2 regions of the Arthrobacter sp. 05L428 genome follow, and region 2 is predicted to be linked to the other one. Evidence: predicted binding sites of a transcription regulator. Region 2 holds the regulator's gene; the other holds the start of a gene.
The links. The regulator Rex, encoded in region 2, represses fermentation and respiration genes when NADH is low (regulators of the CRP and FNR family bind a similar motif). The targets are predictions, from matches to a motif close to CTTGTGAANNNNTTCACAAG.
Positions count from the first base shown of each region.

Region 1: a site for Rex is predicted at 4,818-4,837, ahead of AC1DH3_RS04590 (glyceraldehyde-3-phosphate dehydrogenase). Genes of this name have one in related genera too.

Region 1 covers NZ_JBFTNW010000001.1:970,702-985,460, reverse strand. Annotated here, with positions in the region: gene AC1DH3_RS04615 (1-phosphofructokinase family hexose kinase) at 1-782, shown strand, start outside; gene AC1DH3_RS04610 (hypothetical protein) at 882-1,448, shown strand; gene AC1DH3_RS04605 (hypothetical protein) at 1,468-1,755, opposite strand; gene AC1DH3_RS04600 (HNH endonuclease family protein) at 1,883-2,680, opposite strand; gene AC1DH3_RS04595 (hypothetical protein) at 2,831-3,040, opposite strand; gene AC1DH3_RS04590 (glyceraldehyde-3-phosphate dehydrogenase) at 3,106-4,599, opposite strand; gene AC1DH3_RS04585 (hypothetical protein) at 4,883-5,035, shown strand; RNA gene rnpB (RNase P RNA component class A) at 5,105-5,498, opposite strand; gene AC1DH3_RS04575 (slipin family protein) at 5,609-6,484, shown strand; gene AC1DH3_RS04570 (hypothetical protein) at 6,489-6,686, shown strand; gene AC1DH3_RS04565 (YaaA family protein) at 6,742-7,506, shown strand; gene AC1DH3_RS04560 (zinc ribbon domain-containing protein) at 7,566-8,303, opposite strand; gene AC1DH3_RS04555 (Nif3-like dinuclear metal center hexameric protein) at 8,366-9,265, opposite strand; gene msrA (peptide-methionine (S)-S-oxide reductase MsrA) at 9,377-9,901, shown strand; gene cysK (cysteine synthase A) at 9,968-10,903, shown strand; gene epsC (serine O-acetyltransferase EpsC) at 10,941-11,525, shown strand; gene gndA (NADP-dependent phosphogluconate dehydrogenase) at 11,600-13,036, opposite strand; gene AC1DH3_RS04530 (FadR/GntR family transcriptional regulator) at 13,263-13,991, shown strand; gene AC1DH3_RS04525 (hypothetical protein) at 14,257-14,547, opposite strand.
Region 2 covers NZ_JBFTNW010000001.1:97,282-112,040, forward strand. Annotated here, with positions in the region: gene AC1DH3_RS00485 (acetoin utilization protein AcuC) at 1-1,039, shown strand, start outside; gene AC1DH3_RS00490 (ArsR/SmtB family transcription factor) at 1,129-1,671, shown strand; gene AC1DH3_RS00495 (alpha-hydroxy acid oxidase) at 1,759-3,129, opposite strand; gene AC1DH3_RS00500 (3-deoxy-7-phosphoheptulonate synthase) at 3,420-4,532, shown strand; gene AC1DH3_RS00505 (helix-turn-helix domain-containing protein) at 4,725-4,937, shown strand; gene AC1DH3_RS00510 (30S ribosomal protein bS22) at 5,132-5,230, shown strand; gene AC1DH3_RS00515 (HAD family hydrolase) at 5,394-6,212, opposite strand; gene AC1DH3_RS00520 (glutaredoxin family protein) at 6,334-6,606, shown strand; gene AC1DH3_RS00525 (redox-sensing transcriptional repressor Rex) at 6,710-7,405, shown strand; gene AC1DH3_RS00530 (GtrA domain-containing protein) at 7,453-8,331, opposite strand; gene AC1DH3_RS00535 (hypothetical protein) at 8,546-9,130, opposite strand; gene AC1DH3_RS00540 (YceI family protein) at 9,340-9,888, opposite strand; gene AC1DH3_RS00545 (histidine phosphatase family protein) at 10,103-10,768, shown strand; gene AC1DH3_RS00550 (TlpA family protein disulfide reductase) at 10,771-11,382, shown strand; gene AC1DH3_RS00555 (cytochrome c biogenesis CcdA family protein) at 11,393-12,148, shown strand; gene resB (cytochrome c biogenesis protein ResB) at 12,148-13,977, shown strand; gene ccsB (c-type cytochrome biogenesis protein CcsB) at 13,977-14,759, shown strand, end outside.

The DNA.
Region 1 (14,759 bases), 870 kb from region 2:
CCCTGGCCATCTACACGGCGGGCGGCCCCACGGGCGAGGCCTACCGGAGACTGATCGAAGCGGAGCGGCTCGCCACACTGGTGGTTCCGATCCAGGGCGGCACCCGGCAGGACTTCACTGTCGATGAGACCTCCACCGGCAAGCAGTTCCGCTTTGTCCTGCAGGGACCCGAGCTGAGTGAACCCGAGTGGCGGCTGTGCCTGGCGCTCGTGGCGGATTCCATCCAGCCCGGCGGGTACGTGGTGGCCAGCGGCAGCCTGCCCCCCGGTGTACCGGATAACTTCTACGCCGAGGTGGCCAGGCTCGCGCGCGAGCAGAATGCGCGCTGCGTCGTCGACGCCTCAGGACCGGCCCTGGCCGCCGCCTTGTCCGAGGGGGTCTTCCTGGTCAAACCGAGCCGGCGGGAGCTCGGGCTGCATTTCGGCACGACCCTGGAGACCGAGCAAAGCGAGCTCGACGCCGCCATGGCGCTGGTGGCCGACGGATCCGCCGAACATGTCGCGCTGACCCTGGGCGGCCAGGGAGCAGTCCTGGCGTCCCAGGGCGGCACGCTCCGTCTGGCCGTGCCGCCGGTACGGGTGCAGAGCACGGTCGGTGCCGGCGACAGTTTCCTGGCAGCCTTCGTGCTCCGGCTGGCGCAGGGGCGCACGCTGGCTGATGCGTTCCGTTCGGCGGTCGCTGCCGGCAGCGCGACTGTCACCACACGCGCCACCGAGCTCTGCCACCGGGCCGACGTCGAGCGGCTCGAAGCAGAACTCGCGGAACAAGCCGCCCGGGCCTAGCCGGGAAACCGGCACTCCGCTGGCATGATGTGGCGCATGGGGGAAACCGAAACAAGCTCAAGACCGAGGCCGCGCACCTTCAAGGAGCCATCCGGCCGGGTGGTATCGCTCCTGGTCTGGGGCGGCAGCGCTGCCGGCATTGGCTGGCTGATGCTCGCGGGAAGGGGCGGGGCTGCCGTGGCGGCCGCGCCGTGGCTGGCTGCCGCGGCCCTGCTGGTCTATCTGACGCAGTGGCAGCCGAGGCTGATCGTGGGAGCCGACAAGTTTGACGTGGTCAACGGGCTCCGACGGCACCGGATCCCGTTCGCCGCCGTGGACGACGTCGAGGTCCGCTACTCCGTCACGGTGAGGGCTGCCGGTAGGAAGTATGTCAGCTGGGGTGCCCCGACGCCGCCCAGCGCCTTTGGCACCGGGTTCGAACAGGCCCGGGACTGGAAGGAACGCCCCTTCGGGATGCTGCCGTCCAATGAGCGCATGGGCCAGCCTCCGACGTCGGGCGGACGGGATGCGATTGTCCGGGCCTGGCAGGATGCCAGGCAGCCGGGCGCAACCAGCGGCCCCGGCCATAGTTCGGCCGAGCGCACGGTCGTGTCCGAGTGGAACGTCCCGATGCTGGTCGTGGGGCTGCTCGTGGCCGGCTGGTGCCTCGTCTCATTGCTGTTCTGACTGCCGGACGGCCTGTGTCCTATGGCATCACCTTGTAAAGCTCAATTACGGTCTCGTCCGGCGGGGATGTGAAGCCGCCCTCGATGCCGGCCTGCATTTTGGGCATCAGGATGCCGTCACGGAATTTCTCCCAGCTCTCCTGGGAATCGTGGACCGCCATGATTGTCCACCCACCGGCCGATGCGCCGCCGGCATGAAAGACCTGCCCCTCCGGCAAGCGGCCTTCGCCGGGATGAACCGCGGCAATGGACGCCTCGTACTGTTCCTTGGTTCCTCCCGGAAAAAAGTGCACAACTCCGTAGGCCATTTCTACTCCTCGAGTGGTGGGCCGTAGCTGACGATTCCAGTCCTAGACCTGACAGTGTCGGGTGTCAATGAGCCGGGAATCGTTCCGTTCCCAACAGCGCAGACAGCAGCGCGAATCAGCCCGGACATCAGCGCGGCACGATGGTCTGCTGCCCCGGGCAGGCACCGAGAACCCGTTTCATCGCGTCCTTTTCGGCCGGCGTTACCCACAGCCCGTAGGCGGCCTTCACCGAGATCTGCCGGGCGACGTAGTGGCAGCGGAACGCCTTGTTCGGCGGCAGCCAGGTGGCGGCGTCGGACGCGCTCTTGTCCTGGTTGGCCTGCCCGTCCACGGCAATGAGGTTCAGCGGATCGTTGGCGAGGTGCTGGCGTTGCAGCGGACTCAGCTGCTGGGCCCCCTTTTGCCAGGCGTCCCCCAGCGCCACGACGTGGTCGATCTGCACGACTTTGCTGGACGCCGCACCGCGCTGGAAGGCGATGGTCCGCCCGGTGTAGGGCTCTTGGAAGGTCCCGGATCCGACCCGGCAGCGGGAGCCTTCGGTGAACATGGCGCCGGCCAGGTCTCGGCGGAGGATGTCGTTGCGGGTGTCACAGCCGTTACGGTCGACGTCGAGCCACGCCTGGCCAAAGGCACTGCGGTTGTAGTTGCCGCTGGCTGCGCGGCCCTTGACCGGCAGCACCGACAGGAGGTCCACGGCGAGACCGGACGGCACGGCCCGAACCGGCGCGACCGGTTTCATCCAACCCGCCGCCAGCACGGGAGCCTCGGTGGGCCCCGCCACCCTCGGCTCTGCGATCGCAAATTGGCCGGCGGTGAAGAACCAGCCGAGGCCAGCCAGCAACGCCAGCATCGTGGCGCCCAGCAATGCCCAGGCCTGGCGCGACCGGCGCCGGGCGCGCCTGAAGTCGCGCCAGGTGACGGTCACGGAAGTTCCGGGGAGGGATGGGGCTGCTGCACCTCATCAGCCTAGGCCGGGGCACCGACAGCGGCCCGGTTGTCCACAGTGTGCAGGACAGGACAGGCTATGCCCCGGGGCTGGCGGCCGGACGGCCGCCGGCTGGTCAGTGCCGAGCGGTCACTGTTCCTTGGTGACCCGGCGGAGGTCCTCCTCGGCGAGATTCAGCAGCGCTTCCAACTGGCTGACCCGCGCGTCGTCGATCTCGCCGGCCTCGCGTTTGGCTCGGGCGTCGTCGAGGAGGCGCTTGGCTTCCTTGGCGTTCCGCCGGGCTACGTCGAGGGCATGTTCCAGGGTGGTTTCGTGCTCCACAGCCGAGTTCTGTTCCATGGCTCCATTGTGGTTCCCTTTCCCGGCCGATTCCAGCGAACCGGCCGGGAAGGTCCAAAGTGGGGCTACCCGACCTCGACCGGCAGCCCGGCAGCTTCGAGGGTCGCGGCCGCGTCCTTGGCCGGGAACGACGGCGGGTTCACGCCGGCCATTTCCTCCATCACACGGACCACCTGGCAGCTGTAACCGAATTCGTTGTCGTACCAGACGTAGAGGACAAGGTTCTTCTCGTTGCTGATGGTGGCGAGGCCATCGACGATGCCGGCGCGGCGGGAGCCGACGAAGTCGGTGGAGACAACCTCGGGCGAATCGATGTAGTCGACCTGCTTGCGCAGCTCCGAGTGCAGCGACATCTCGCGCAGGTAGTCGTTGACCTCATCCTTGGTGGTGCCGTTTTCCAGGCTCAGGTTCAGGATGGCCAGGGAGACATCCGGGGTGGGGACGCGGATGGAGCTGCCGGTCAGTTTGCCCAGGAGCTCGGGCAGGGCCTTGGCGACAGCTTTGGCGGCACCGGTCTCAGTGATGACCATGTTCAGCGCGGCGGAGCGGCCGCGGCGGTCACCCTTGTGGAAGTTGTCGATCAGGTTCTGGTCGTTGGTGAAGGAGTGGACCGTCTCTACGTGGCCGTGCACGACGCCGTAGCGGTCGTTGATCGCCTTTAGTACCGGCGTGATGGCGTTGGTGGTGCAGGACGCCGCCGAAACAATCTTGTCCGAATCCGTGATGGTGGCGTGGTTGATGCCGTGCACGATGTTTTTCAGCTCGCCCTTGCCCGGGGCGGTGAGCAGAACGCGGGAAACGCCCTTGCTCTGCAGGTGCTGGGAGAGGCCCTCGGCGTCGCGCCAGCGGCCGGTGTTGTCGACCACCAGTGCGTCGTGGATGCCGTAGGCGGTGTAGTCCACCGTGGCCGGGTTGTCCGAGTAGATGACCTGGATCTGGACGCCGTTGGCAGTGATGGTGTCGTTCTCGAGGTCCACCTTGATGGTGCCTTCGAAGGACCCGTGCACCGAGTCGCGGCGCAACAGGCTGGCGCGCTTGGTGAGGTCGTTGTCCGACCCTCGGCGCACCACGATCGCGCGCAGCCGCAGGCCGTGCCCGCCGCCGGCCTTCTCGACCAGGAGGCGGGCCAGGAGCCGGCCGATGCGGCCAAAGCCGTAGAGGACGACGTCGGTGCTGGTGCGGTCGTCGCCGCCGCGCTTGCCGACCACTTCGGCCAGCTCCTCGCGCAGGAAGTCGTCCAGGCTGATGCCGTTGCCTTCTACGCGGTACTTTTCGGTCAGGCGGGCAATGTCGATGGCTGCCGCGCCGAGGTCCAGCTTGGTGAGGGCGTCGAGCAGGGGCGCGGTCTCTTCGAGGCGCAGCTCTTCCTTGCTCATCCGGCGGGCAAAACGGTGCGCCTTGAGGATGTTCATGGTGGACTTGTTGATCAGGCTCCGGCCGTGGATGGACGTCACCACGTTGTTTTCGCGGTACAGCCGGCCGATCACCGGAATCATGGCCTCGGCGAGCGCCTCCCGGCCCATCCACGTATCAAGACAAGAATCTGACGTCTGGCTCACAGAACTACCTTCCTAAAATCCACCACATACGTCCTCGTATGCGGAAGTCGGCTGCCGGCGGATCTCCGGAACCTGGACGCGGCGGGGATTCGGTCCACCCCGGGCGCCTGCATGGAGCGCAAAGAAAAAGCCACCGGCGGCGAACGCAGACCCGGTGGCAGAACATCTACGTTCGCTGTCCATTCTAGAGCGGGGCGCCGGTCCAGGGGGCCGGAGGCGGCGTGAAATCACTCACACGAGCGGGGTCCGCCGCGTCACCCAGCCCTTGACGTAGGATGTCCAGATGGGACTCATAGTTGCACTACTTGTCATCTGGCTCATTCTTTCGATCCTGGGCTTCGTCGTGAAGGGCCTGCTTTGGCTGGCCGTCATCGGCCTGGTCCTGTTCGTCGCCACGGCGGCGTGGGGCTGGGTGAAGCGGAAGGCCAAGGCCTGATCCGACACCTACACCTCGATCCAAACGGCAAGGACCGGCACCACACGGTGCCGGTCCTTTTCGTTTGGTTGGATGGGTTGACCGATACGCCGGGTTCTGTGTTCCCGCGCTGTTGCCGGCGCGGGAGTAGCGGCCATCCATCTACGGACGCCGTTGCCGACGCCCTCCAGCGGCCTACCCGGACACTCGGGCGGGCAGCCCTCAAACGTGTCCTGTCTGGCCTTGCTCCGGGTGGGGTTTACCTAGCCTTCCCGGTCACCCGGGAAGCTGGTGGTCTCTTACACCACCGTTTCACCCTTACCTGCTCCCCCGACCGTGCGGACACGGCCCTGGGGCAGGCGGTCTATTCTCTGTGGCACTGGCCTGCGGGTTACCCCGAGTGGGCGTTACCCACCACCCTGCCCTGCGGAGCCCGGACGTTCCTCGAGCCACTTGCGTGACGCGCGGCCGCCTGGTCAACCCATCCGGTTCTCATTCTACGGGCTGCCCCGCAGGCTCACCGCACCGGCGCCTTTTGGGCCTGCCGGTGGGAGAATGAAAGCAGCAACCCCGCCAGGCAAGGAAGCGATTCGGATGGATTTCACCGCCGTCGTCATTTGGCTGATCATCGCCGCGCTCGTGCTCATCCTGGCCCGGGCCTCGATCCGGATTGTGCGCCAGTATGAGCAGGGCGTGCTGTTCCGGCTGGGCCGGGTGATCGGAGTCCGGATGCCCGGGCTGCGCTTTATCATCCCGGTGATCGACCGGCTGCAGCTGGTCAGCCTGCGGATCGTGACCATGCCGATCCAGTCGCAGGGCATCATCACCCAGGACAACGTCAGCGTGGATATCTCCGCGGTGGCCTACTACCGGGTGATCGACGCCGTGAAGTCGGTGGTGGCGATCGAAAATGTGGCTGCCGCGATCAACCAGATCGCCCAGACGACGCTCCGCAAGGTGGTCGGCCGGCACAGCCTGGACCAGACCCTGTCCGAAACGGAACACATCAACAGCGACATCCGCGAAATCCTGGACGCACTCACCCTGGAGTGGGGCGTCGAAGTCACGCTCGTGGAGCTGAAGGACATCCAGCTTCCCGAAAGCATGAAGCGCGCCATGGCCCGGCAGGCGGAGGCCGAGCGGGAGAAGCGGGCCAAGATCATTGCCGCCGAGGGCGAGTCGATCGCGGCGGCGGCGCTCGGTGAGGCTTCTGACATGATGATGGCGCATCCGCTGGCCCTGCAGCTGCGGAACCTGCAGTCCCTCGTCGAGATTGCGGTGGACAAGAACTCCACCGTGGTCTTCCCGGCGCCGCTGATGAGCACCATCGGCGAGCTGTCCGCGTTCCTGGCCCGGGAGACCAAGGCCGCCCAGGCAGCGGTAGCGGCGCCGGCCCAGGCCGCCGGCCCCACCCCCGTGGCGGCCACGGCGCCTCCCCCTGTCCCGGCGGCGCCAACGAAGGTAGCCTGACCGCATGGAACTGTTGCTCCTTGCCGTCGGCGCCGGACTGCTGGTCGTCGCGACCGTCGTGCGTGACCTCCTGACCCGCCGGAAGCACGCGCGGCTGGGCAGCGACCCGGAATCCGAGCGGGCACGGCGGGACATCCAGCGGGCCAAGACAGTCGGCCAGTCGAATTTCGTGGGCCTCGACAACACCGGACACCGGCGCTAGCCCGACGCCGGGCCGCGCGCGGCTGCAGCCGCCTGGCCGCCGGTAGGATCGTACGGTGCTAATTCTGCTGCCGCCCTCCGAAGGCAAGACCCCCGCGACCGGCGGTGACGCCGTCGACGCGGCTTCGCTCAGCTTCCCCGGCCTCAACGCCTACCGCGCAAAGGTGCTCGAGGCGCTCGGCACCGTCAGCGCGCACGAGGACGCCCTGGCGCTGCTGGGCGTCGGCGCCTCGCTGAAGGCCGACGTCGAACGCAACACCCGCTTGCACGCCGAGCCTGCCGCGCCCGCCCACCAGGTGTATTCCGGCGTCCTCTACGACGCCCTGGACTACCGCTCGCTGACTCCGGCGCAGCGGAAGAAGGCGGACGCAAACGTGCTGGTGATCTCCGCGCTCTGGGGCGCGATCCGGTTTGCGGACCGGGTGCCGGCGTACCGGCTATCGATGGGCACGTCCCTGCCCGACGTCGGACGGCTGGCCTCGTTCTGGAAGCCGCAGCTAACTGAGGCCCTGGCCGCCGCAACGGACGGCGAGCTGCTGGTCGACTGCCGCTCCAGCACCTACGCCGCGGCCTGGGCTCCCCCGCCCGAGCGGACCGTGGCGGTGAACGTCTTCACGGAGGTCAACGGCGTCCGAAAGGTGGTGAGCCACTTCGCCAAGCACACCCGCGGGGAGCTTGCCCGGCACCTGCTGGCCCGCCGCGGCAAGACCCCGCAGACCCCGGCGCAGCTGCACAAGGCCGCCGCCGAGAAATGGTCCGCGGAGCTGGTCCAGGGCACGGCCCGGAAGCCGCACACCCTCAACCTCATCCTGCCCAACTAGCTGGCAGTTGTTGTCGTTTAGACGCCTCTAAACGACAACAACTGCGAGTCACTTGGGGGCTAGGCCCACTCGGCGGAGCGGACCAGGATGCACCCGGAATCCGGGCAGAAGACGATGTCGTCCTCGGCTGCGGCCTTGATCTCGGCGAGGTCACCGGGGCTCAGCTGCATGCCGGATCCTTCGGAGGTGCCGTGGAAGAGCCGGGCCGCGCCGACGCCGCGCTTGGCGAGCGTCTTCTCGTAGACGGCGAGCATTCCCGCGTCCAGTCCCTCGGCGAACTCGGCACGCTGGCCGCGCACCACGGTCATCTCCGCGGCCACTTCGGCGAGCTGTTCGTCCAGTTCGGCGCGGATGGTGCCAAAGGAACCCTGGATATCGTCAACGATCTGCTGCTGGCTGGCCTGGCGCAGGCGCAGCGAATCCAGCCGCTCCAGGACCTCGAGTTCAACGTCCTCAAGATCCGAGCGGCGCTTGTTCAGGGACGCGATGTCGCGCTGCAGGGCCACGAGGTCCTTGGACAGCCCGGTGCCGCTGTTGAGCCTGGCCTCGTCTCGTTCGATCCGGGAGGCGACCTGCTCGACGTCGGCCTCGGCGCGCTTGAGTTCCAGTTCGGCGTCGTGCACCGCCACCTTCGCGGCCCCGAGTTCTCCGTTGGCCACACTGAGTGCAGCCTCCAGGTCGGTGATCCGGGAGTCGCTTTCAAGGCTGCGGCGGCGGTTGGAGAGGGACTTGAGCCTGGCATCGAGTCCCTGCAATTCGAGCAACTTCAACTGTTCCGCCGGTGCTGCCTTGGCCACTATTTCCTCCGCTTGTTCACTTACCGGCCGGAGCCGGGCACCGTACCGGCGCTCCCTAGACTCTAGTCGCCGCCCGGAGTCAGAATGAAGTCCCAGGGGTCGCTGTTGGTGCTGCTGACCCGGATTTCAATGTCGTGGCCCTGGTCGGTCAGCACATTCCCCAAGGCCTCGGCGGCCGCCGGCAGCCACAGCCACTCGCTCGCAAAGTGCGAGACGTCGATCAGGTACGGCCGGTCATTGACGGCAGCCTCGCGGGCCTCCGACGCCGGATGGTGGCGCAGGTCCGCGGTCAGGTAGACGTCGGCGTTGCTCGCGCGGACCTCGTTGAACAGCGAGTCGCCCGCGCCGCCGCACAGGGCCACACGTCGCACCAGGCCGTCCCGGTCGCCGGAAACACGGACGCCGCCGGCCACGGAGGGAAGGATGCCGAAGACCCGCGCGGCGAAGTCCCCCAGCGTCTGGACGTCGGCGAGGTCCCCGACCCGGCCGATCCCTTCCTCCGGAAGGCCGTTCGCGGCCGGCGTCAGCGGCACCACGTCCTGCAGGCCCAGCGCGTCGGCCAGTACGTCGGAGACGCCCCCGACGGCGGAATCACCGTTGGTGTGCACTGTCAGCAGTGCGGTCCCGGACTCGATCAGCCGGTGCACCGCCTTGCCCTTGGGGGTGTTGGCGGCAACGGAGGTGACGCCCTTGAGCAGCAGAGGATGGTGCGTAATGAGCAGTTCGGCGCCCCAGGCGACGGCTTCCTCGATGACTTCGAGGGTGGGGTCCACGGCGAAGAGAATCCTGCTCACCTCGGCGGACGGGTGCCCGGCCACCAGGCCTACCTCGTCCCACTCCTCCGCCAGCGATTCGGGCCAGAGCTCCTCGACGGCCAGCAGGATCATGCCCAGCGTGGCAGCCTCGCCGGTGCGGGTAGCTTCGTCGGGCTGCGCTGAAACGTCGGTGTTCTCAGGTTCCATAACCTCATTTTTACCCTATCCGCGGTGCCAGCCACCCCTGCCGGGAGTCCCGGATGCTGGCGGAATGCCGGGTTCGGGAATGATCCGGGCCCTTCGTCCATTGAACAGGACATGAGAACTTTCGTCCTCGGCGGGGGCTGCTTCTGGTGCCTCGACGCCGTCTATCAAAAGACCAAGGGTGTCAGCTCGGTCGTCTCCGGCTACACCGGAGGCCACGACCGCAACCCCGACTACTACAGCGTGTGCTCCGGCACCACCGGCCATGCCGAGGTGGTGGCGGTGACCTTCGACGAGGAGGTGATCCCGGCCGAGGTCATCCTGGACATGTTCTTCGCCCTGCACGATCCCACGACGCTGAACCGGCAGGGTTACGACGTCGGCACCCAGTACCGGTCCTCGATGTTCTACGAGACCACTGAGGAGAAGATCCTTTTCGAGGAAGCGATCGGCCGGAACCAGGAGCTGTGGTCGGACCCGATCGTCACCGAGGTGAGCCGCCTGCCGGTCTTCCACGTGGCGGAGGATTTCCACCAGGACTACTACGCGAAGTACCCCGAACAGGGCTACTGCCAGGTGATCATCAACCCGAAGCTGGCGAAGGCCAGGAAATATTACTCTGCATGGCTTAATGCTTAGCTAGGGCCTGAGCGCCCTCGTTACGCTGACCTTAGAATTCCTCCTCACAGATAGGCACACCTACCCATGGCACGGATCTATGACGATGTTACCCAGCTGGTCGGCGGCACCCCGCTGGTCCGCCTCAACCGGCTGAGCGAAGGCCTGGACGCCACGGTGGCGGTCAAGCTGGAGTTCTACAACCCGGCCAACAGCGTCAAGGACCGGATCGGCGTCGCCATCATCGACGCCGCGGAGAAGTCCGGTGCACTCAAGCCCGGCGGGACCATCGTCGAGGGAACCTCCGGCAACACGGGCATCGCCCTGGCCATGGTCGGCGCCGCCCGCGGCTACAAGGTCATCCTCACCATGCCCGAGACCATGTCCACGGAACGCCGCGTCATGCTCCGCGCCTACGGCGCAGAAATTGTGCTGACCCCCGGTTCCGAGGGCATGCGCGGAGCCGTGGAGAAGGCCCAGGAGATCGTCGCCAACACGGAGAACTCCATCTGGGCGCAGCAGTTCGCCAACGAGGCCAACCCCGAGGTGCACCGCCGCACCACCGCCGAGGAAATCTGGTCGGACACCGACGGCAAGGTGGACATCTTCGTCGCCGGCGTCGGCACCGGCGGAACCGTCACCGGTGTCGGCCAGGTACTCAAGGAGCGCAAGCCCGACGTGCAGATCATCGCCGTCGAGCCCAAGGACTCCCCCATCCTCAACGGCGGCGCCCCGGGCCCGCACAAGATCCAGGGCCTCGGCGCCAACTTCGTGCCGGAAATCCTGGACACCAACGTCTACGACGAGGTCATTGACGCCACCCTGGAGGACTCGGTCCGCGTGGCCCGCGAGCTGGGCGTCAAGGAAGGCATCCTCGGCGGCATCTCCTCCGGCGCGATCGTCTGGGCGGCCCTGGAGCTCGCGAAGCGCCCGGAGAACGCCGGTAAGCTGATTGTTGCCATTGTCTGCGACTTCGGGGAGCGCTACATCTCCACCGTGCTGTACGACGACATCCGCGGCTAAGCCCAGCCCTGTCCCAAGATTTCGTAGAAAGGTCTTTGTGAGCTTCTTCGCAAGACTGAAGGAAGACCTCGACGCCGCCCGGTCCCACGACCCGGCGGCGCGCGGTTCTTTCGAAAACTTCTTTGCCTACTCCGGCCTGCACGCGATCTGGGCGCACCGCCTGACGCACCGGCTCTGGCAGAACCCTTCGCTGCGCTTCCCTGCGCGGCTGATCTCCCAGCTGGCCCGCTTCCTGACCGGCATCGAGATCCACCCCGGCGCCACGATCGGCCGCCGCTTCTTCATCGACCATGGCATGGGCGTTGTGATCGGCGAAACCGCCGAGATCGGCGAGGATGTCATGATCTACCACGGTGTCACGCTCGGCGGCCGTTCGCTCGCAAAGATCAAGCGGCACCCCACCATCGAGGACCGCGTCGTCATCGGCGCCGGAGCCAAGGTCTTGGGCCCCATCACGATCGGCCGGGACAGCGCCATCGGCGCCAACGCCGTCGTAGTCAAGGACGCCCCGGCCGAATCGATCCTGACCGGAGTGCCCGCCACCTGGCGGCACCGCGACGCCCAGCGCGAAACCAAACCCGCCGTCGACCCGGCCGAGTACCTGATCGAGTACCGCATCTAAAGCACGCAGTCATAAAGACAGCGGCCGGCGGCCCCAAAACGGGGCCGCCGGCCGCTGTCGTTAACCGGTCTGGATTAGTGCGTGTCCACTGCCGAGATCTCGGACTTGTCCTCGCCCCAGAGGGTGTGGAAGGTGCCCTCGGTGTCGATGCGGCCGTAGGTGTGTGCACCGAAGAGGTCGCGCTGGCCCTGGATCACGGCGGCCGGGAGGCGCTTGCGCCGCAGGCCGTCGTAGTACGCCAGCGAGGAGGAGAACACCGGCACCGGGATGCCCAGCTGCACCGCGGTGGCCACCACGCGCCGCCAGGCCGGGAGGACCTCGGCGATCGCCTTGGTGAAGGCCGGCGCGAACAGCAGGTTCGCCGGCTTCTCGTCCGCGGCGTAGGCCTTGGTGATCTCCTTCAGCAGCTCTGCGCGGATGATGCAGCCGCCGCGCCACAGCGAGGCGATCTCGTCCAGCTTGAGGTCCCAACCGTATTCCTTGGCGGCGGAGGTGAGCATGTCCAGGCCCTGCGCGTAGGAGACCAGCTTGGAGGCGTACAGTGCCTGCCGGACGTCCTCGACGAAAGTCTCGGGGACCTCGACGGCGGCCTCGCCGCCGGCCAGCAGCTCCTGGGCCAGCTTGCGCTGCTCCGCCTGCGAGGACAGCGCGCGGGCGAAGACCGATTCGGCGATGCCGGAAGTCGGGGAACCCAGTTCAAGGGCGGAGATGACCGTCCAACGGCCGGTGCCCTTCTGGCCGGCGGCATCCACCACGACGTCGACGAACGGCTTGCCGGTCTTGGCATCGACGTGGCCGAGGACTTCGGCGGAGATTTCGATCAGGAAGGAGGCGAGCTCGCCCTTGTTCCATTCGGCGAAAATCTTTGCCTGCTCGGCCGGCTCAATGCCCGCGCCGGAGCGCAGCAGGTCGAAGGCCTCGCCGATGACCTGCATGTCGGCGTATTCGATGCCGTTGTGCACCATCTTGACGAAGTGGCCGGCGCCGTCGGTGCCGATCCAGGCGCAGCAGGGCTGGCCGTCGACGTGGGCTGCGATCTTTTCCAGCAGCGGGCCGAGCGCCTCGTAGGACTCCTTGGAGCCGCCGGGCATGATCGAGGGGCCGTTGAGCGCGCCTTCCTCGCCGCCGGAGACGCCGATACCGACGAAGTGGAGGTCCTTCTTCGCGAGGGCGGCCTCGCGGCGGCGGGTGTCCTCGTAGTGCGAGTTGCCGGCATCGATGATGATGTCGCCGGCCTCCAGCAGCGGCTCGAGCTGTTCGATCACGGAGTCCACCGGCTTGCCGGCCTTGACCATGATCAGCACGCGGCGCGGCTTCTCCAGCGAGTCGACGAGTTCCTGCAGCGTTTCGGTGCGGACGAAGTCGCCGTCCTGGCCGTGCTTTTCGAGGAGCGCGTCGGTTTTCTCCACGGAACGGTTGTGCAGGGCAACGGTGAAGCCGTTACGGGCCAGGTTCCGGGCCAGGTTGGCCCCCATCACCGCAAGGCCGGTGACACCGATGTGTGCTGACATCAAAACTCCAATTCATTCTGTGCATCGAGTGCAGTTCGTCCCGCAGTTGCTGCGGAACACGCTTCTTGGGATCAGTGGCTGTCAATAAACCATATGTATTTCCGCTGACTGCAGGAAAGCAGCGCCCACGTGGCGGAATACGGCGCGTCACAAACAGTCTATGATTTTCGGCGGCCACTGCGCCTGTAGCCCCGGGATTGCGGCCTGCGCCACTATGCTTACGACTATGTCGACCAGCCTGCATCACCGCGCCATCGAGCATCTGGGAGCCCGCATCGTCGCTGGCGAGCTCCCCGCCGGCCATGTCATGCTGGCCGAGCACCTCGAGGATGAGCTGAAGGTCTCCCGCTCGGTGGTCCGCGAGGCGGTGCGCGTGCTGCAGTCCCTGGGGCTGGTCGAGACCATCAAACGTGTCGGCATCCGGGTGCTCCCCGCCAGCCGCTGGAATCCCTTCGATCCGCTCGTGATCCGCTGGCGCCTGGCCGGCGAGGGCCGCGGCGCCCAGCTGCGCTCCCTGGCCGAGCTGCGCACCGCGGTGGAGCCGGTGGCCGCCGAACTGGCGGCCGGCAACGCCCCGGATGAACTCCGCAGCCGGCTGGTGGAAATCTCCCACGCCATGCGGGAGGCGGGCGTGGCCGGCGACGTGCCTCGGTTCCTCGAGCTGGACATCCAGTTCCATTCCCTGCTGTTGACCGGTTCCGGCAACGAAATGTTCGCCAACATGGTGGGCCAGGTGGCCGAGACACTGACCGGCCGCACCGTCCACGGTCTGATGCCGGACCATCCGAGGGCCTCCGCGCTGCAGTGGCACGTGGACGTGGCGGAGGCGATTGCGGCCGGCGACGGCGTGGCCGCCCGCGAGGCCTCCAACAAGATCATGCGCGAGACAATCGCGGACATGGAACCCAGCTGGAAGGACCAGCCCCGCGTCTTCGTCCCGGTCCAGCCCCGCTAGTCCGCCCGCACGGCAGCGGCACGGCTTCCGATAGACAGCCGCGGGGCCCGGATTAGTCCCGTCGATGGTCAAATTCAACCGCTAGGCGTTTCACATTTGGACGCATTCACGGTATATTTCTAACAAGCCTTCCACCGCGGCATCCCCCAATAGTCGCGGTGGAAGGCTTTTCCATTGCCCGCAGGCTTTTCCATTGCCCGGAGGCTTTTCCATTGCCCGCAGGCTTTTCCATTGCGCGGAAGCTTTTGCCGCGGGTGAGCGCTGGTCAGGCGGCGTCCGCCACCGCGTCCCGGAGCCGCCAGCCTCCGCCGAGGCCGTCCCGGATGATTTCCATCGTAGTTAGGGCCGATCCGCTGTTCCGGCCCAGCCTGGCCTGGACCTGCCACACCTCGACATCGACCCGGCTCAGTCCCTTCGGCATCCGGCGCTCGGCCTCCCACCAGCTCACGCGCTCAAACCACCGCACGGGTTCCGCGCCAACCACCCATTCGCGGCCACCGCGGACCACGGCCCGCGGATGTCCGTCAGGGCCGGTTTTTACGATCACATGTTCCATGCCGGTGACGGTACGGACAGGCACCGACATTTTGGTGCAGTCCGGACTTGGATGGCCGACAGCGCATGGGCAGCGGGGCCGCGCTCCACTACCAGGCGTTTGCGGATTCGAACTCCGTCTGGTGCTGCTCCTTGCAGTAAGGGACCCGGGAATCCGGAACAGGAATCCCGCATAGCCGGCATTTTGTAGCCCAAAACCTGGCAAAAAAAGAA
Region 2 (14,759 bases):
GGTGGCTACCGACGAGGAACTGGGTGCCGTGCACAGCGCGGAATATGTCGCCGCCGTCCGCCGCGTCAGTGCCGACCCGGACACCCCGGATCTGGAACGCGGCCTCGGCACCGAAGACGACCCGGCCTTCGCCGGCATGCACGAGGCCAGCGCGCGGCTGGCTGGCGGCTCCCTGCTGGCGGCCGCCGCCATCCTGGACGGCAGCGCGGTCCGGGCCGTGAACTTCGGCGGCGGCATGCACCACGCCTCCCGCGAGCGGGCCAGCGGCTTCTGTATCTACAACGACGCCGCCCTGGCCATCCAGCGGCTGCTCGATGGCGGCGTGCAACGGGTGGTGTATGTCGATGTCGACGCGCACCACGGAGATGGAACGCAGAGCATCTTCTGGGACGATCCCAGGGTGCTGACGATCTCGCTGCACGAGACCGGGCTGACGCTGTTCCCTGGCACCGGGTTCGCCAACGAGATCGGCGGCCCGAACGCCCAGGGCAGCGCCGTGAACGTGGCGCTCCCGGCCGGGACCGGAGATGCCGGCTGGCTGCGGGCCTTCCACGCGATCGTTCCGCAGTTGGTGGGAGCCTTTGAGCCGGAGGTCATCGTCAGCCAGCATGGCTGTGATTCGCACCGCCTGGATCCGCTGACGCACCTGAACATCAGCGTGGACGGCCAGCGGGAGGCCGCCACGGCGATCGGCAACCTCGCGGCCCGCTACTGCGAGAACCGCTGGATCTCCACCGGCGGCGGGGGCTACAACGTGATCACAGTGGTCCCGCGCTCCTGGAGCCACCTGATCGCGATCGCCGCCGGGCGCCCGGTCCCGCTGCGGACCGCCGTCCCCGAGGACTGGCGGCAATATGTGCAAGAAAAATATGGAGCCAAGTACGGCGTCGAACCGCCTACGGTGATGGGCGACGACGTCGATCTCTGGTGGCGTTCCTGGGAGGTCGGGTTCGATCCCAACGACGAGGTGGACCGCACCGTGATGGCCACCCGCAAGGAAGTTTTCCCGCTCTACGGACTGGATCCCTGGTTCGACTAGGCTGCGGTTCCGGGCTGCCGGGCGAGGGCTGCGCAGACGCCCGTAATTAGTGGATGCCATCCGGCGTATATGTCGCTAGGGTGGAGGGCATGGTGACAGACGACGTATTTGCCGTCATTGCTGAGGCAACCCGGCGTGACATTCTGGTGTCCCTCCGCAACGGGGACAAGGCGGTGGGGGAGCTGGTCCAGGAGCTCGAGGCGAGCCAGCCCACCATTTCCAAGCACCTTAAGGTCCTGCGCGAAGCCGACCTGGTCAGCATGCGCGCCCAAGGCCAGAAGCGATACTACGCGCTCAACCCCAAGCCGCTGGCTGGCGTCGCCAGTTGGCTCGAGACGTTCGACGTCGGCCGCGCTGCCGCTGCCGAGCCCTCGACGCCGCCCGCCACCCCGGCACCCGGCCCGGACAGTCTTGCCGCCGCCGTGACTACCCCGCCGACTGCAGCGGAACCGGCCGCAGCGGCGTTGGCCGAACGTGCCGCGGGCAGCACGCTCAGCCCCGCCGTCGCCCTCCCCGTCGGCACCGCCGGGGAGGACAAACGGCCGCAGCAGATCGGCCGGACCGTTGGCCGCGCCGCCACCCGCGCCGCGGACCTGCTGGCGAACCTGCCAAAATTCGGCCGGAAAAAGTAGCAGGCCCCACTGCCGCGCCCAGATGGCAGTTCGCGGCAGTGTTCGGCACAAACACTGCCGCGAACTGCCCTCTCGCGGAACCGTGGGCTATCTGGCGAGGAGCCGGACGTGGTCCGGGGTGAGCTCGGAGATCCGGCTGACGCCCAGCAGCGCCATGGTGCGCCGCATGTCCGTCTCGAGGATCTGGATGGCCCTGTCCACCCCGGCCCGGCCGCCGGCCATCAGGCCGTAAAGGTAGGCGCGGCCGATCAGGGTGAAGTCCGCACCCAGCGCCAGTGCCGCGATGATGTCCGCGCCGCTCATGATGCCGGTGTCCAGGATGACTGCAGCGTCGCTGTTGTCCGCCTTGAGCGCCGCGGAGACCTCCGGGAGCAGGTGGAAGGGGATGGGGGCCCGGTCCAGCTGGCGGCCGCCGTGGTTGGAGAGCACGATGCCGTCCGCGCCGTGGTCCACGACCTTGCGCGCGTCGTCGACGGTCTGGATGCCCTTGACCACGAGCTTGCCTTTCCAGGTTTCACGCAGCCAGTCGAGGTCCGCGAAGGTCAGGGTGGGATCGAACATGGAGTTGATCAGGTCCGCCACGGTGCCGGTGTAGCGCGACAGCGAGGCGAAGGTCAGCGGCTCGTGCGTGAGGAAGTTGAACCACCACGCGGGCCGGTAGGAAGCGTCCAGCACGGTCTTGAGCGTCAGCGCCGGAGGGATGGTCATGCCGTTGCGGACATCGCGCAGGCGGGCGCCCGCGACGGCGGTATCCACCGTCACCATGAGCGTGTCGTTGCCTGCCTGGGCGGCGCGTTCGATCAGTTCCAGCGAACGGTCCCTGTCCGTCCACAGATACAGCTGGAACCAGTTGCGGCCGTCCGGGGCCGCGGCGGCCACGTCCTCGATCGACGCGGTGCCCATGGTGGAGAGCGTGTACGGAATGCCGGCGGCCGCGGCGGCCCGGGAACCGGCGTACTCGCCCTCGGACTGCATCATCCGGGTGAAGCCGGTGGGCGCGATGCCGAAGGGCAGCCGGGCGGCCTTGCCCAGGATCTCGGTGCCGAGGTCCACGCTGGAGACGTCGCGCAGGATGCCGGGACGGAATTCGATGTCCAGGAAGGCCTGGCGGGCCCGGCGCAGGGTGATCTCGGCCTCGGCCGCCCCGTCCGTGTAGTCGAACGGCGCCTTCGGGGTGCGACGCTTGGCCATGTCCCGCAGATCCCAGATGGTGCTGGCCCGGCGCAGCTTCGCCTCGCGGCCGAAGTCCGGCTTCTGGAATTGCATCAGCGGTGCGAGGTCAGCGTACTTCGGCACCCGGCGCTTGAGGGCGGCAGGCAGTCCGCCCCCGCGCGGCACCGGGCCCCTGCCGGCGGTGGGCGTCCCGTTGGCGGACGTCCCGCCGGTGTGATGGCTGGTGGCGGTGTCCTCCGCCGTCGTCGGGGCCTCGGGGTTGCCCATGATGGGGGGTTGCGTCATTGCTGCCTCCGGTGCGTCTCGTCACAGTCTGTGGTCCAACCACACTCTAAGGGACGCCGTCGGAATATTACGGCGCCGCTTTGCCCTCCGGCTGTTGACGGAGCTATGGTCGGTGGCATGACTAACCGTTGGTATGCGTATTTTTCGTTGGCTCTGGAGGGGCCCGCGTCTAACTGACACGCATCCAACACACCTTCAGAGCCAACAGGGCAGAGATCATCCTCTGCCCTTCGCCATTTCTCCGGCGGGTTCTGATCAGGGCCCGCTCCGCACCCGGAACAGGACCCACCATGAGCATCGAAGCAGCCCCTGACAGCCAGCAGACCACGTCCAACCTGCGCGTCAGCCAATTCACCGCGCTGCCCACCCCGCAGGAGATGATCGCGGAACTCCCGCTGGATGCCCGCGGCTCCGAGGTCGTCGGCCGCGGCCGGGACGAGGTCCGCGCGATCATGGACGGCGTCGACGACCGGCTCCTGGTGATCGTGGGCCCGTGCTCCATCCACGATCCCAAGGCCGGACTGGAATACGCCCGCCGGCTGGTCAGCCAGGCCGAGAAACACCGCGAAGACCTGCTGATCGTCATTCGCACCTACTTCGAGAAGCCGCGCACCACGGTCGGTTGGAAGGGCCTGATCAACGATCCGCGGCTCGACGGCAGCCACGACATTGCCGCGGGTCTGCGCGCCGCCCGCCAGTTCCTGCGCCAGGTCACCGCGCTGGGACTGCCCACCGCCACGGAATTCCTCGAGCCCATCAGCCCTCAGTACATGGCGGACCTCGTCGCGTGGGGTGCCATCGGGGCGCGCACCACGGAAAGCCAGATCCACCGCCAGCTGGCATCCGGGCTTTCCATGCCGATCGGCTTCAAGAACGGGACCGACGGCGGCCTGCAGGTAGCGCTTGACGCCTGCAGTGCTGCGGGTGCCGCCCAGGCCTTCCTGGGGATCGACGGCGACGGAAGGGCCGCGCTGGTCAGCACCGCCGGAAACCCGGACACCCACGTCATCCTGCGCGGCGGCAGCGACGGCCCGAACTTCTCCGCCGCCGACGTCGAAGCCGCCTCCGCCCGGCTCGCCGCCAGGCAGCTGAACCCGCGGCTGATCGTGGACGCGAGCCACGCCAATAGCGGCAAGAACCACCACCGGCAGGCCGAGGTCGCGCTGGAGATCGGTGCCCAGCTCGAGGACGGCGGGGCCTCCGCGTCCGCCATCGCCGGCGTCATGCTGGAGAGCTTCCTGGTGGGCGGGGCGCAGTCCCTTGACGTTGCCGAACACGCCGCGGGAACCGACCAGCTGCTGTACGGCCAGAGCGTCACGGATGCCTGCATGGACTGGGACGTGACGGCGTCGCTGCTCGGCCAGCTGGCGGCGTCGGCACGCACCCGGCGGGTCCGGGGTTGAACGCGGGGGCGCAGGAGGGGCCAAGCGGGAAAATCCTGCGGAAATCCTTCGCAGAATCCTGCGGAAACCTTTCACATTGGCACCATGAACCCCTAGAGTATCTAGCACATGGTTGTTTGATGGCTCAGCATCGGCACACCGCCATGTCGTTCAGACGGGGCAGCCGTTCGCTTGAGCAAAAGGAATAGGGAAATGTCTTCGGAGGCCAACTTCTCCAACGCGCGCTTTCTCACCGTGGCCGAGGTCGCGGATGTAATGCGGGTATCAAAGATGACCGTGTATCGCCTGGTGCACTCCGGCGAAATGCCGGCGGTGCGCTTTGGCCGCTCCTACCGGGTTCCGGAAAACGCCGTCGAACAGTATCTCAAGGGTGCTGTTGTTGACGGACGTACTGAGACGGCCTGAGTCTTCCGCTGTCGCACCGGGCCGCGGCAGACCCCTTCCCGGGGCCTGCGGTCGTGGTGTGCCCCGGATAGGCGGTACCCTGTTAAGGAACGTTTTACGTCATTGTAAGAACCTGTCAGTTGTTCAGTCTGCTTGCTTAGCCCGCGGACCCTTCCCAACGGGCAGGTACTGCATCTAGCCGGTAAGGAACTTTCGTGGGTTCAGTTATTAAGAAGCGTCGCAAGCGTATGGCCAAGAAGAAGCACCGCAAGCTGCTTCGCAAGACGCGCCACCAGCGTCGCAACAAGAAGTAGAGATACTTCGAACGGCGTCAATGCCCGTTGCCTTTACGGCGGCGGGCATTTTCTTTTCGGCAACGCGCGGCGGATCCGGCAATACGCGGCGGATCCGGACAGGGGCACCCGGGATCCGGGGTGCGCCCGTCCGAACGCGTAGCGGGCTGGCCCCGGAGTGCGCTTAGGCCGTGGGGCCGCGGAAGCGGGAGAAGCCCCGCCAGAGACCGTAGATGGCCCCGCCGACGGTTGCGGCCTTCAGGCCCAGGGTCGCGGCGCGACGGCCGGACCGGAAGTCGTAGACCGGCCAGTTGTGTTCGCGGGCGTGGCGGCGCAGCCGGGCGTCGGGGTTGATGGCCACCGGGTGCCCGACCATGCTGAGCAGCGGAATGTCATTGTGGGAGTCGCTGTAGGCCCAGCAGCGGTTCAGGTCCAGGCCCTCCGCCTCGGCAATGCCGCGGACTGCGACGGCCTTGGCCGGGCCGTGCAGGATCTCGCCCACCAGCCGTCCGGTGTAGGAGCCGTCGTGGATCTCGCCCACGGTGCCGAGGGCGCCGGTGAGGCCCAGCCGGGTGGAAATGACGGTGGCCACCTCGATCGGCGTGGCCGTGACCAACCAGACCCGGCGGCCCACCCGCAGGTGCTGTTCGGCCAGGGCCTTGGTGCCGGGCCAGATCCGGGACTCGATCATCTCGTCGTAGACTTCCTCGCCGAGGGCTTCGATGTCCTGCACGGTGAAACCCGAGGCGAGGCTCAGGGCGGTGTCGCGGACGGCGTGGACGTCGTCCATGTTCTCGCCGCGGAACACGAACATCAGCTGCTTCCAGGCAAAGCCCGCCGCCTGGGGAATGGTGAACGCCCCGCGCTGATGCATTTTGCGGGCCACGTGGAAGAGACTGGCGCCCCTCATAAGGGTGTTGTCAACGTCGAAGAAGGCGGCTTCGCCGTGCTGCGGTGACGCAACAGGCCGCGTGGCCACAGCGACGATCTTCTCCTCGGGCATGCCACGAGTCTAGTCAATGGCGGGGGATCCCACGCGCAGAAAGGGCCCCGCCGCACCGGCCGCCCGGCTGGAACACCAGGTCGCGTCGACGCCGGGCCGGGCGCCGGGCTACCGTGGAACCATGGCCATACCCGCGCCCCTTCCCGATGTCGTACTCATCACCAAAGCTGACTGCCACCTGTGCGCGGACGCGCGCGACGCCGTCGGCCGGGTCACCGCTGCGCTGGGACTCGGCTGGTCCGAGCGGTCCATCGACGACGACGATGTCCTGCGCGAGCGCTACGCCGAGGAGATCCCGGTACTGCTGGTGGACGGGGTCCAGCGGGATTTCTGGCGGATCGACGAGGTTCGGCTGGCCCGAACCCTGCGCCGCGCCCTCGGCCAGTCAGCCTGAGTGCACCCCGGGCAAGCGGCTGCGGCGACGCGGTCCCCGGCTTTGTGGCCCGAACTGCGGGGGCTCTAGAGTGGAGTCACAACGCGACGCAATGGAGCAGATAGTGACTTCGCTGGATTCTTCACCCGACGCCCTGCCCGGGGCGGCCGGACCTGCTGCCAAGCAGATCCCGCCCGCGGCCGTGGCGCGGCTGACGATCTATTTGCGCGCCCTGACCACTTTGCTGGCCGAGGGGGTGGACCGGGTCTCCTCTGAATCGCTCGCCGAGGCTTCGGGCGTCAGTTCCTCCACCCTCCGCAAGGACCTCTCCTATGTGGGGTCCTATGGAACGCGGGGCGTGGGCTATGAGGTGCAGTACCTGAACCGGCACATTGCCGCGGCCCTGGGTTTGACCCATGACTGGAAAGTTGCGATCGTCGGCGCCGGCAACCTCGGCAAGGCCCTCGCCCGGTACGGCGGCTTCGAGTCCCGGGGCTTTGACATCGTGGCGATCTTCGACGCCGACCAGATGGTGGTGGGCAGCGAGGTTGGCTGGCTGCGGGTGAGCGACGCCGCAGATCTGGAAGCCGTGCTGCGCCGCACCGGGACCAACATGGTGGTCCTGGCGCTGCCCGCGGCCGTGGCGCAAAGCGTGTGCGACCGGGTAGTGGCCGCAGGCGTGCGCAGCATCCTGAGCTTCGCCCCGGTCATGCTGCAGGTCCCGCCGGGAGTCAATCTCCGCAAGGTGGATATGGCCACCGAACTGCAGATTCTCGCCTACCACGCACAAAGGGCGCAGGACCCGGAAGACGCCGACTGACTTCAGTCGGCCCATCCGGCTCCCGCGCCCTCTGCAGCGGTGCTTCGTTAGCGGCCGTAGGGGTTCTGCGCGTACGGGTTGGAGAACGGCTGCTGCTTCTGGAAGTAGGGGGAAACCGTCGGCAGGTACAGGATCACGATGCCGGCCACGCCCATCAGGATCACGATGATCTGCAGCACGCCGGAGAGGGCGCCGAAGGCGAATACGCCGCCGAACAGGCCAAACAGCGACAGGGCGGCAAAGACCGTTCCCAGGATGCGGGCCCAATTCTTGCCCTTGCGGACCGGGAATGCGACCAGTGCGTAGAGCCCGAAGGAGATGAGGCCGCCAATGATGCCGCTGATGGGGACGATTGCCCGCACCGCATTGAGTTCGTCCGCTGAGAGTCTCCTGCCCTGCTGGGCGCCGGCCTGCTGCATCGCGGTCTCAAAGTAGTCCGCCCCGGTAAAGGACACAACCAGGCTGCTGATGAGGGACAGGATGCCCGCACCGATGATGAGCCAGAAGGCGAGGTCGAGCTGCGGCGGCCTGGTCCCGGCTCCACCGGTGGGGAGTTCCGACGGATACTGCGCGTAAGGGGATTGGCCGTAGGGGCTCTGGCCGAACTGGCCCGGGGCCTGCCCGTAGGCCGGCGGCTGCTGGCCATAGCCGGGAGCCTGCTGCCCGTACTGGGGCCCGTTTTGCCCGTACTGTGGGGCGTTCTGGCCATACTGCGGAGCCTGCTGCCCGTACTGGGGCGCCTGCGGGGCGTTCTGGCCATACTGCGGAGCCTGCTGGCCGTACTGGGGCGCCTGCGGGGCATTCTGCCCATACTGCGGAGCCGGCGGCTGCTGTCCGAACTGGGGAGCATTCTGGCCGTACTGCGGAGCCTGCTTGCCCGACTCGGGTCCGTCCGGGCTGGAAGGCTCGACTGGCGGGTTACTCATGGCGGTCCTTTGCATTTCGATGACGGGATGGGCTACCGGGACCAGTGTCTTCACCCTGCCCCCAGCATGGTTTAACTACACCGTACCCCGCGCTTGCGGCGGTTTGGGTCATTCCGCGGAGGTATTCTGAGGGGCATTTTTGGAGCCGCCGGCACGCGGGTATCCGCGTTTCCGGAGGCAAAGCCACCGAGGAGCAGCCTGGTGCCGAGGAAGGTCAGGAACGGCCCTTGAACGCGTCGAACCAGGCCTGCGACTTCGGCAGCCACATCAGCACGGTCGCCACCAGGCTTATGACGAAGCCGGGCCAGCTTCCGCCCCCCGCGACGCCGATGCTGGCCAGGGCGAGCACCAGGCTGACGCCAGCGGCGATGGTGAGGGCGAACCTGGCCCATTCCCAGCCCTCCTTCATCTTCATCGCCAGCGTGACCTGTGCCGCGGCCAGGGCTACCGCCACCAGCACCAGCAATAGCAGCAGGATGCCGGCCGGGGGCGAGACCACAAAGAGGACCAGGGTGCCGAAGAGCCCGATCACGCCTGCGAGCAGGCCGAGCAACCCGCCAATCACCCAGACCCAGTAGGAGATCTTCAGCTCCGTGGGCATGGCCGGGAGGTTGAGGATCCCGGAATAACCGCCCAGGGGGAGCGCGTCCCGGAAGTTCCGCGGCCGGTCGGCCGGCCACTCGATCCGGAACCCGCCGAACCGCCCGGGCTGACCCGGTCCGACCGGCGGAACGCTGCCCGGTTCCGGCGGAATGGCGCCTGGCTGATCGGGCTCGGGGACGTCGCCGGTATTGCTCATGGATTTCACTTTAGACCGCGAAACCGGTGGTTCCTAGCTGACTCCGGGGCGGGAGCGGAGGCCGCCCGGCGCGCTCGTGGAACGCGCCCAAGTCAGCCCCCGAAGCGGCCCCGGTTAAACCAAACACCCCGCGCCATCCGGGGATGGCGCGGGGTGTTGAAGAGGGCGTCGCGTGGACGGGCCCTGTCCGCCGCTCGGGGCGGCGCGGACTACGCTGCGGGGGCGATGAAGGCCAGTTCGAGGTTGATGGCAACCTTGTCGCTGACCAGCACGCCGCCAGCCTCGAGGACGGCGTTCCAGGTCAGGCCGAAGTCTTTGCGGCTAATTGTGGTCTCGGCGGTCAGGCCGGCGCGGGTGTTGCCGAACGGGTCAACGGCCACGCCGTTGAGCTCGGTTTCCAGCGCTACGGGACGGGTGACACCCTTGATCGTGAGGTCGCCCTGGAGCTCGTAGGCGTCGCCCTTGGGGACGATGGCGTTGGAGACGAAGGAGATCTCCGGGAACTTCTCGACGTCGAAGAAGTCTTCGCCGCGGACGTGGCCGTCGCGGTTGACGTCGCCGGAGTCGAAGCTCGCGGTCTTGATGGTGGCGTTCACCTTGGAGTCGGCGACGTTCTCGGCGAGGTCCAAGGTTGCGTCGGCTTCCTTGAACTGGCCGCGGACTTTGCTGATGCCCGCGTGGCGGACGGTGAAGCCGATTTCGCTGTGCGAGGAGTCGAGGGTCCAGGTGCCGGTGGTGAGGTTGGCGGGAAGTGCCATGGTGATTCTCCTTGAGTCGGGTGGGTCGTGCGGAAGTTCATCTGATCGTCGGTCTTCACTTCATTGGTTGAAGTCTCAACTAACTGCTTCACCCAGTATAAACATGCATTTGCATCTTTTATTCCACCCCCGGGGAACATTTCCCAAAAAGTTTCAGTTCTACCTCTTGTAGAAGATTTCGTCATTGCCCCTGCCCTTTGAGAAACTGGTACACATGCCCCAAGCCACTGTTCACTTGCTCCGCCACGGCGAGGTCCACAATCCCGAAGGCGTCCTGTACGGCAGGCTGCCCGAGTTCCACCTCTCCGAACTGGGTCAGCAGATGGCCCGGATGCTTGCCGAGCACTTCAGTGACCGCGCCGCGCAGGGGGCGAAGATCGTGCACCTCGCGGCGTCCCCGCTGACCCGTGCGCAGGAAACGGCGCAGCCGATCTCCGAGGCCCTCGGCCTTGAAATCGCCACCGAGGAGCGGATCATCGAGGCCGCCAACTACTTCCAGGGGATGCAGGTGTCCAAGGGCGAGATCTTCAAACCGAAGCACTGGCCGATGCTCCGCAACCCGCTCCGGCCGTCCTGGGGCGAGCCGTACAAAGAGCAGGCCGCGCGCGTGACCGCCGCGGTGCAGGACGCACGCCTGCGGGCCGTCGAGCTCGGCGGCGACGGCGCCGAGGCCATCCTGGTGAGCCACCAGCTGCCCATCTGGGCCACCCGGCTCAGCGCCGAGGGCAGGCCGTTGTGGCACGACCCGCGCAAGCGCGAATGCACGCTCACCTCCGTGACCTCCCTCGTATTCAACGACGACGGGACGCTGCTTCGCGTCGACTACAGCGAGCCCGCCGCCGTCCTCCTGCCCGGTGCCTCCAGCACCCCGGGAGCCTGAACATGTTCGACGACGACTCCCGTCTGTCCCGCCGCGGCGTCCTCACCGCCGGCGGTGCGGCCCTGGCCGCCATGCTGGGCCTGACCGGCTGCGCCCAGGAGGACGACCTCGCCAAGCAGGCCAAGGCGGGGGATAACAAGAACTACGTCGCCGGCGACGGCTCGGTGACCGAATTCGCCGCTGCCGACCGGAAAAAACCGGTGGAGATCAAGGGCACCCTGTTCGACGGCACCGAAGTCACGGCGTCGCAGTTTCAGGGCAAGGTGACGGTGCTCAACTTCTGGTTCGCCGCCTGCGCGCCGTGCCGGGTGGAGGCGCCGTCGCTGGAGGCCCTGCACCAGGAGTTCAAGAGCCAGGGCGTCCAGTTCTTCGGCGTCAACCTGAGGGACGAAAAACCAACGGCTGAAGCGTTCGACAAGACCTTCAACCTGACGTACCCGAGCTTCAACGACAAGGACGGCGCGGTTCTGCTGGCCGTCTCCGGGCTGGTTCCGCCCGGCGCGGTCCCCACCACGCTGGTGCTCGACAAGCAGGGCCGAGTCGCCTCCCGGGTGCTTGGCGAAATCCAGAAGGGCACCCTCAAGTCCCTCATCGCCGCCGCCGTGGCCGAGTAAGGCCGGCGCCGTGAACAGCCCCTTCGCCGAAGCCATCCTGAACGGTTCGCTGCTGCTCGCCATCCCGGTGGCGCTGCTGGCCGGACTCGTATCCTTCCTCTCGCCCTGCGTGCTGCCGTTGGTGCCCGGATACCTCGGGTACGTGACGGGCCTGACCGGCGTCGACCTGCAGAAGCAGAAGCGGGGCCGGATGCTGGCCGGGATCGGATTGTTCGTCCTCGGCTTCTCGGTGATCTTCGTGCTCCTCGGCGGGGCCTTCGGCCAGCTGGGAACGCTGATCACCGGCTCGCAGAACGCCTGGATTACGCAACTGCTCGGCGTGCTGGTGATCGTGATGGGCGTCGTGTTCATGGGCGGCTTCTCCTGGCTGCAGCGCGACGCGAAGATCCACGCCAAGCCGCCAGCCGGGCTTTGGGGTGCGCCGCTGCTGGGCATCACCTTCGGCCTCGGCTGGGCCCCGTGCATCGGCCCGACCTATTCGGCGGTGCAGCTGCTGAGTCTTTCCGGGGGATCGTCCGCGGCGAAGGGCGCCCTGCTGGCCTTCGTGTATAGCCTTGGGCTGGGCATTCCCTTCCTGCTGATCGCCCTGGCCGTCCGCCGCGGCGTCGGGGTGCTCTCCTTCTTCCGCAAACACCGGCTCGCCATCCAGCGCACCGGCGGCGGAATCCTGATTGTGCTGGGCGTGCTGATGGCCAGCGGGGTGTGGGGTGCCTGGGTGTCCGGGCTGCAGTACTGGTTCCAAACCGATGTGAAATTGCCGATCTGATGAGCGAGCGAGTGAACGTAGAGAAGAAATCCCCGTCCCCTGGCACGCCCGATCACGGAACCAGTCCCGTCGAAGCCGCGAAGGCAGGCGCTGTGCTGCCCTCGCTGGGGCCGGTGGGCATGCTCCGCTGGGCGTGGACGCAGCTGACCAGCATGCGCACCGCGCTGTTCCTGCTGCTGCTGCTCGCCGTCGCCGCGGTGCCCGGATCGCTCTTCCCGCAGCGGCCCGCTAACCCTGCGGTGGTCACCCAGTACATCAAGGACCACCCGGACTACGGCAAGATCCTGGACTCCCTGCAGCTCTACGATGTCTACTCCTCGGCGTGGTTCTCCGCGATCTACATCCTGCTGTTCATCTCGCTGATCGGCTGCGTCGTGCCCCGCGCCATCGTGCACTACAAAGCCATGCGTTCCCAGCCCCCGCGCACCCCGGCACGGCTGTCCCGGCTGCCCGAGTACGGCACCCTGGTGGTCCCCGCCGACGCCGGGATCCCGGCGTCGCGGGCCATTGACGACGCCGCCGCCCTGCTGAGGAAGCGCGGCTACCGCGTCGATGTGCGGGACCGCGACGGCGAACGGCCCTCGCTCGGCGCGGAACGCGGCTTCTTCCGGGAGGTCGGCAACCTTGTCTTCCACACCGCCCTGATCGGTGTCCTGGTGTCCGTCGCGGCCGGCGGCTTGTTCGGCTACAGCGGCCAACGGATCCTGGTCGAGGGGGACACCTTCGTGAACACCCTGGTGGGCTACGACCAGTTCACCCCGGGCACCAATTTCCAGAGCAGCCAGCTGGAGCCGTACTCCATCCAGCTGGACAAGTTCCACATCACCTTCGACCGCGAATCGAAGGGCAAGTTCGGCCAGCCCATCGACTTCAAGGCTGACGTCACCACCAAGGAGAACCCGGGCGCGCCTGCCAAGCAGGAGGTGCTGAAGGTCAATGACCCGCTCAGCCTGGGCGGCACCAGCGTCTACCTGACCGGCAACGGCTACGCCCCGGTGGTCACGGTGCGCGACGGCGCCGGCAACATCGCCATGCAGGGACCGGTGGTGGCCAAGCTGCAAGGCGACAACTACTACTCCTCCGTGGTCATCAAGGTCCCCGATGCCAAGCCGGAGCAGCTGGCCTTCGCGGGCTTCTTCCTGCCTACCGCGTTCATCACGAAGGAAGGAGTTTCCTTCAGCGGCGATCCTGAACTGTTCAACCCGCAGCTGACGCTGAACTCGTACTACGGCGACCTCGGACTGAACAGCGGCTCGCCGCAGAACGTGTTCGAGCTCGATGTGAAGAAACTGACGCCGCTAAACGCCCGCAACCTGCCCACCAAGGGCATCGTGCTGACCCCCGGGACCACTCACACCCTGCCCAACGGCAAGGGCACCATCAGCTTCGACGGCGTGAAGCGTTACATCGGCGTGGACATCCACCACAACCCGGGCCAGGGCTACGCCTTGTTCTTCGCCCTGCTCGCCGTCGCCGGCCTGGTCACGTCGCTGTACGTCAACCGCCGCCGCGTTTGGGTCCGCACCGGCACCCACGAGGACGGCCGCACCATGGTGGAGTACGGTCTCCTGGCCCGCGGCGAGGACCACCGCCTGGCCGGGGAAGCCGCCGCCATCCGGGCCCTGCTGTCGGCAGCCTGGCCGCTCGATGATGGGGCCGCGGACGATTCGGGGGAGGATTCCCAGCCTGTTCCCAGCGCGACAGCGGATAATGACCGGGCGGACACCGGCGCACGCGCCGACGCCGGCGCGCAGGCCTCCACGGACCAACCCGCAGCAGACTTCATCCAGTCCACAGTAGGCTCTCCTGAGTCAAAGAAGGATCAGTAATGTTCCCCATCAACGAAACCATGGGCCAGTACAGCGAGCTCTTTATGCTGCTCGCGGCCGGCACCTACACGGTGGCCTTCATCGCCTTCGCCTGGGACCTGGCCAAGAGCAGCAAGACCCTGCGCGCGGTGGACCTGAAGGCGGCAGAGCTGTCCGGAGCCGAGACGGTCCGTGTCCCGGTCGGCGCCGGCGTCGGTGGCTCCTCCGCCGCCGTTGACCGCGCCGCTTCCGACGTCAGCGGCCCTGTCGGACGGGCCGAGCGCCCGACGTCGTCGGTCTCGGGTAGCCGGGCAAGCGGAGCCGGCGTGACCGCCGACGGCGGCATGCGCTACGGCGCCGAACGCCGGGTTCCGGCCCGGGTCGCCGTCGCCCTCGCCGTGCTGGGCGCCGCCATCCACGCCGCCGGCGTCATCACCCGCGCGATCGGCGCGGGCCGGGTGCCGTGGGGCAACATGTACGAGTTCCTGACCACCGGCGCGTTCGTGGCGGTGGCGGTCTTCCTGCTGGTGCTGATCCGCCGCGACCTGCGGTTCCTGGGTACCTTTGTGATCGGCCTGGCCATCATCATGCTGGTCGCGGCCTCGGTCGCGTTCTGGACGCCCGTGGGCCACCTCGTGCCGGCGCTGCAGAGCTACTGGCTGATTATCCACGTCTCCATCGCGGTGATGTCCTCAGCCCTGTTCACCCTGACCTTCGCGATGTCCGCGCTGCAGCTGGTCCAGTCGCACCGGCAGAAGACCATTGCCGCGGGCGGGGCAGACAAGCTGGGCTTCATGCGCCTG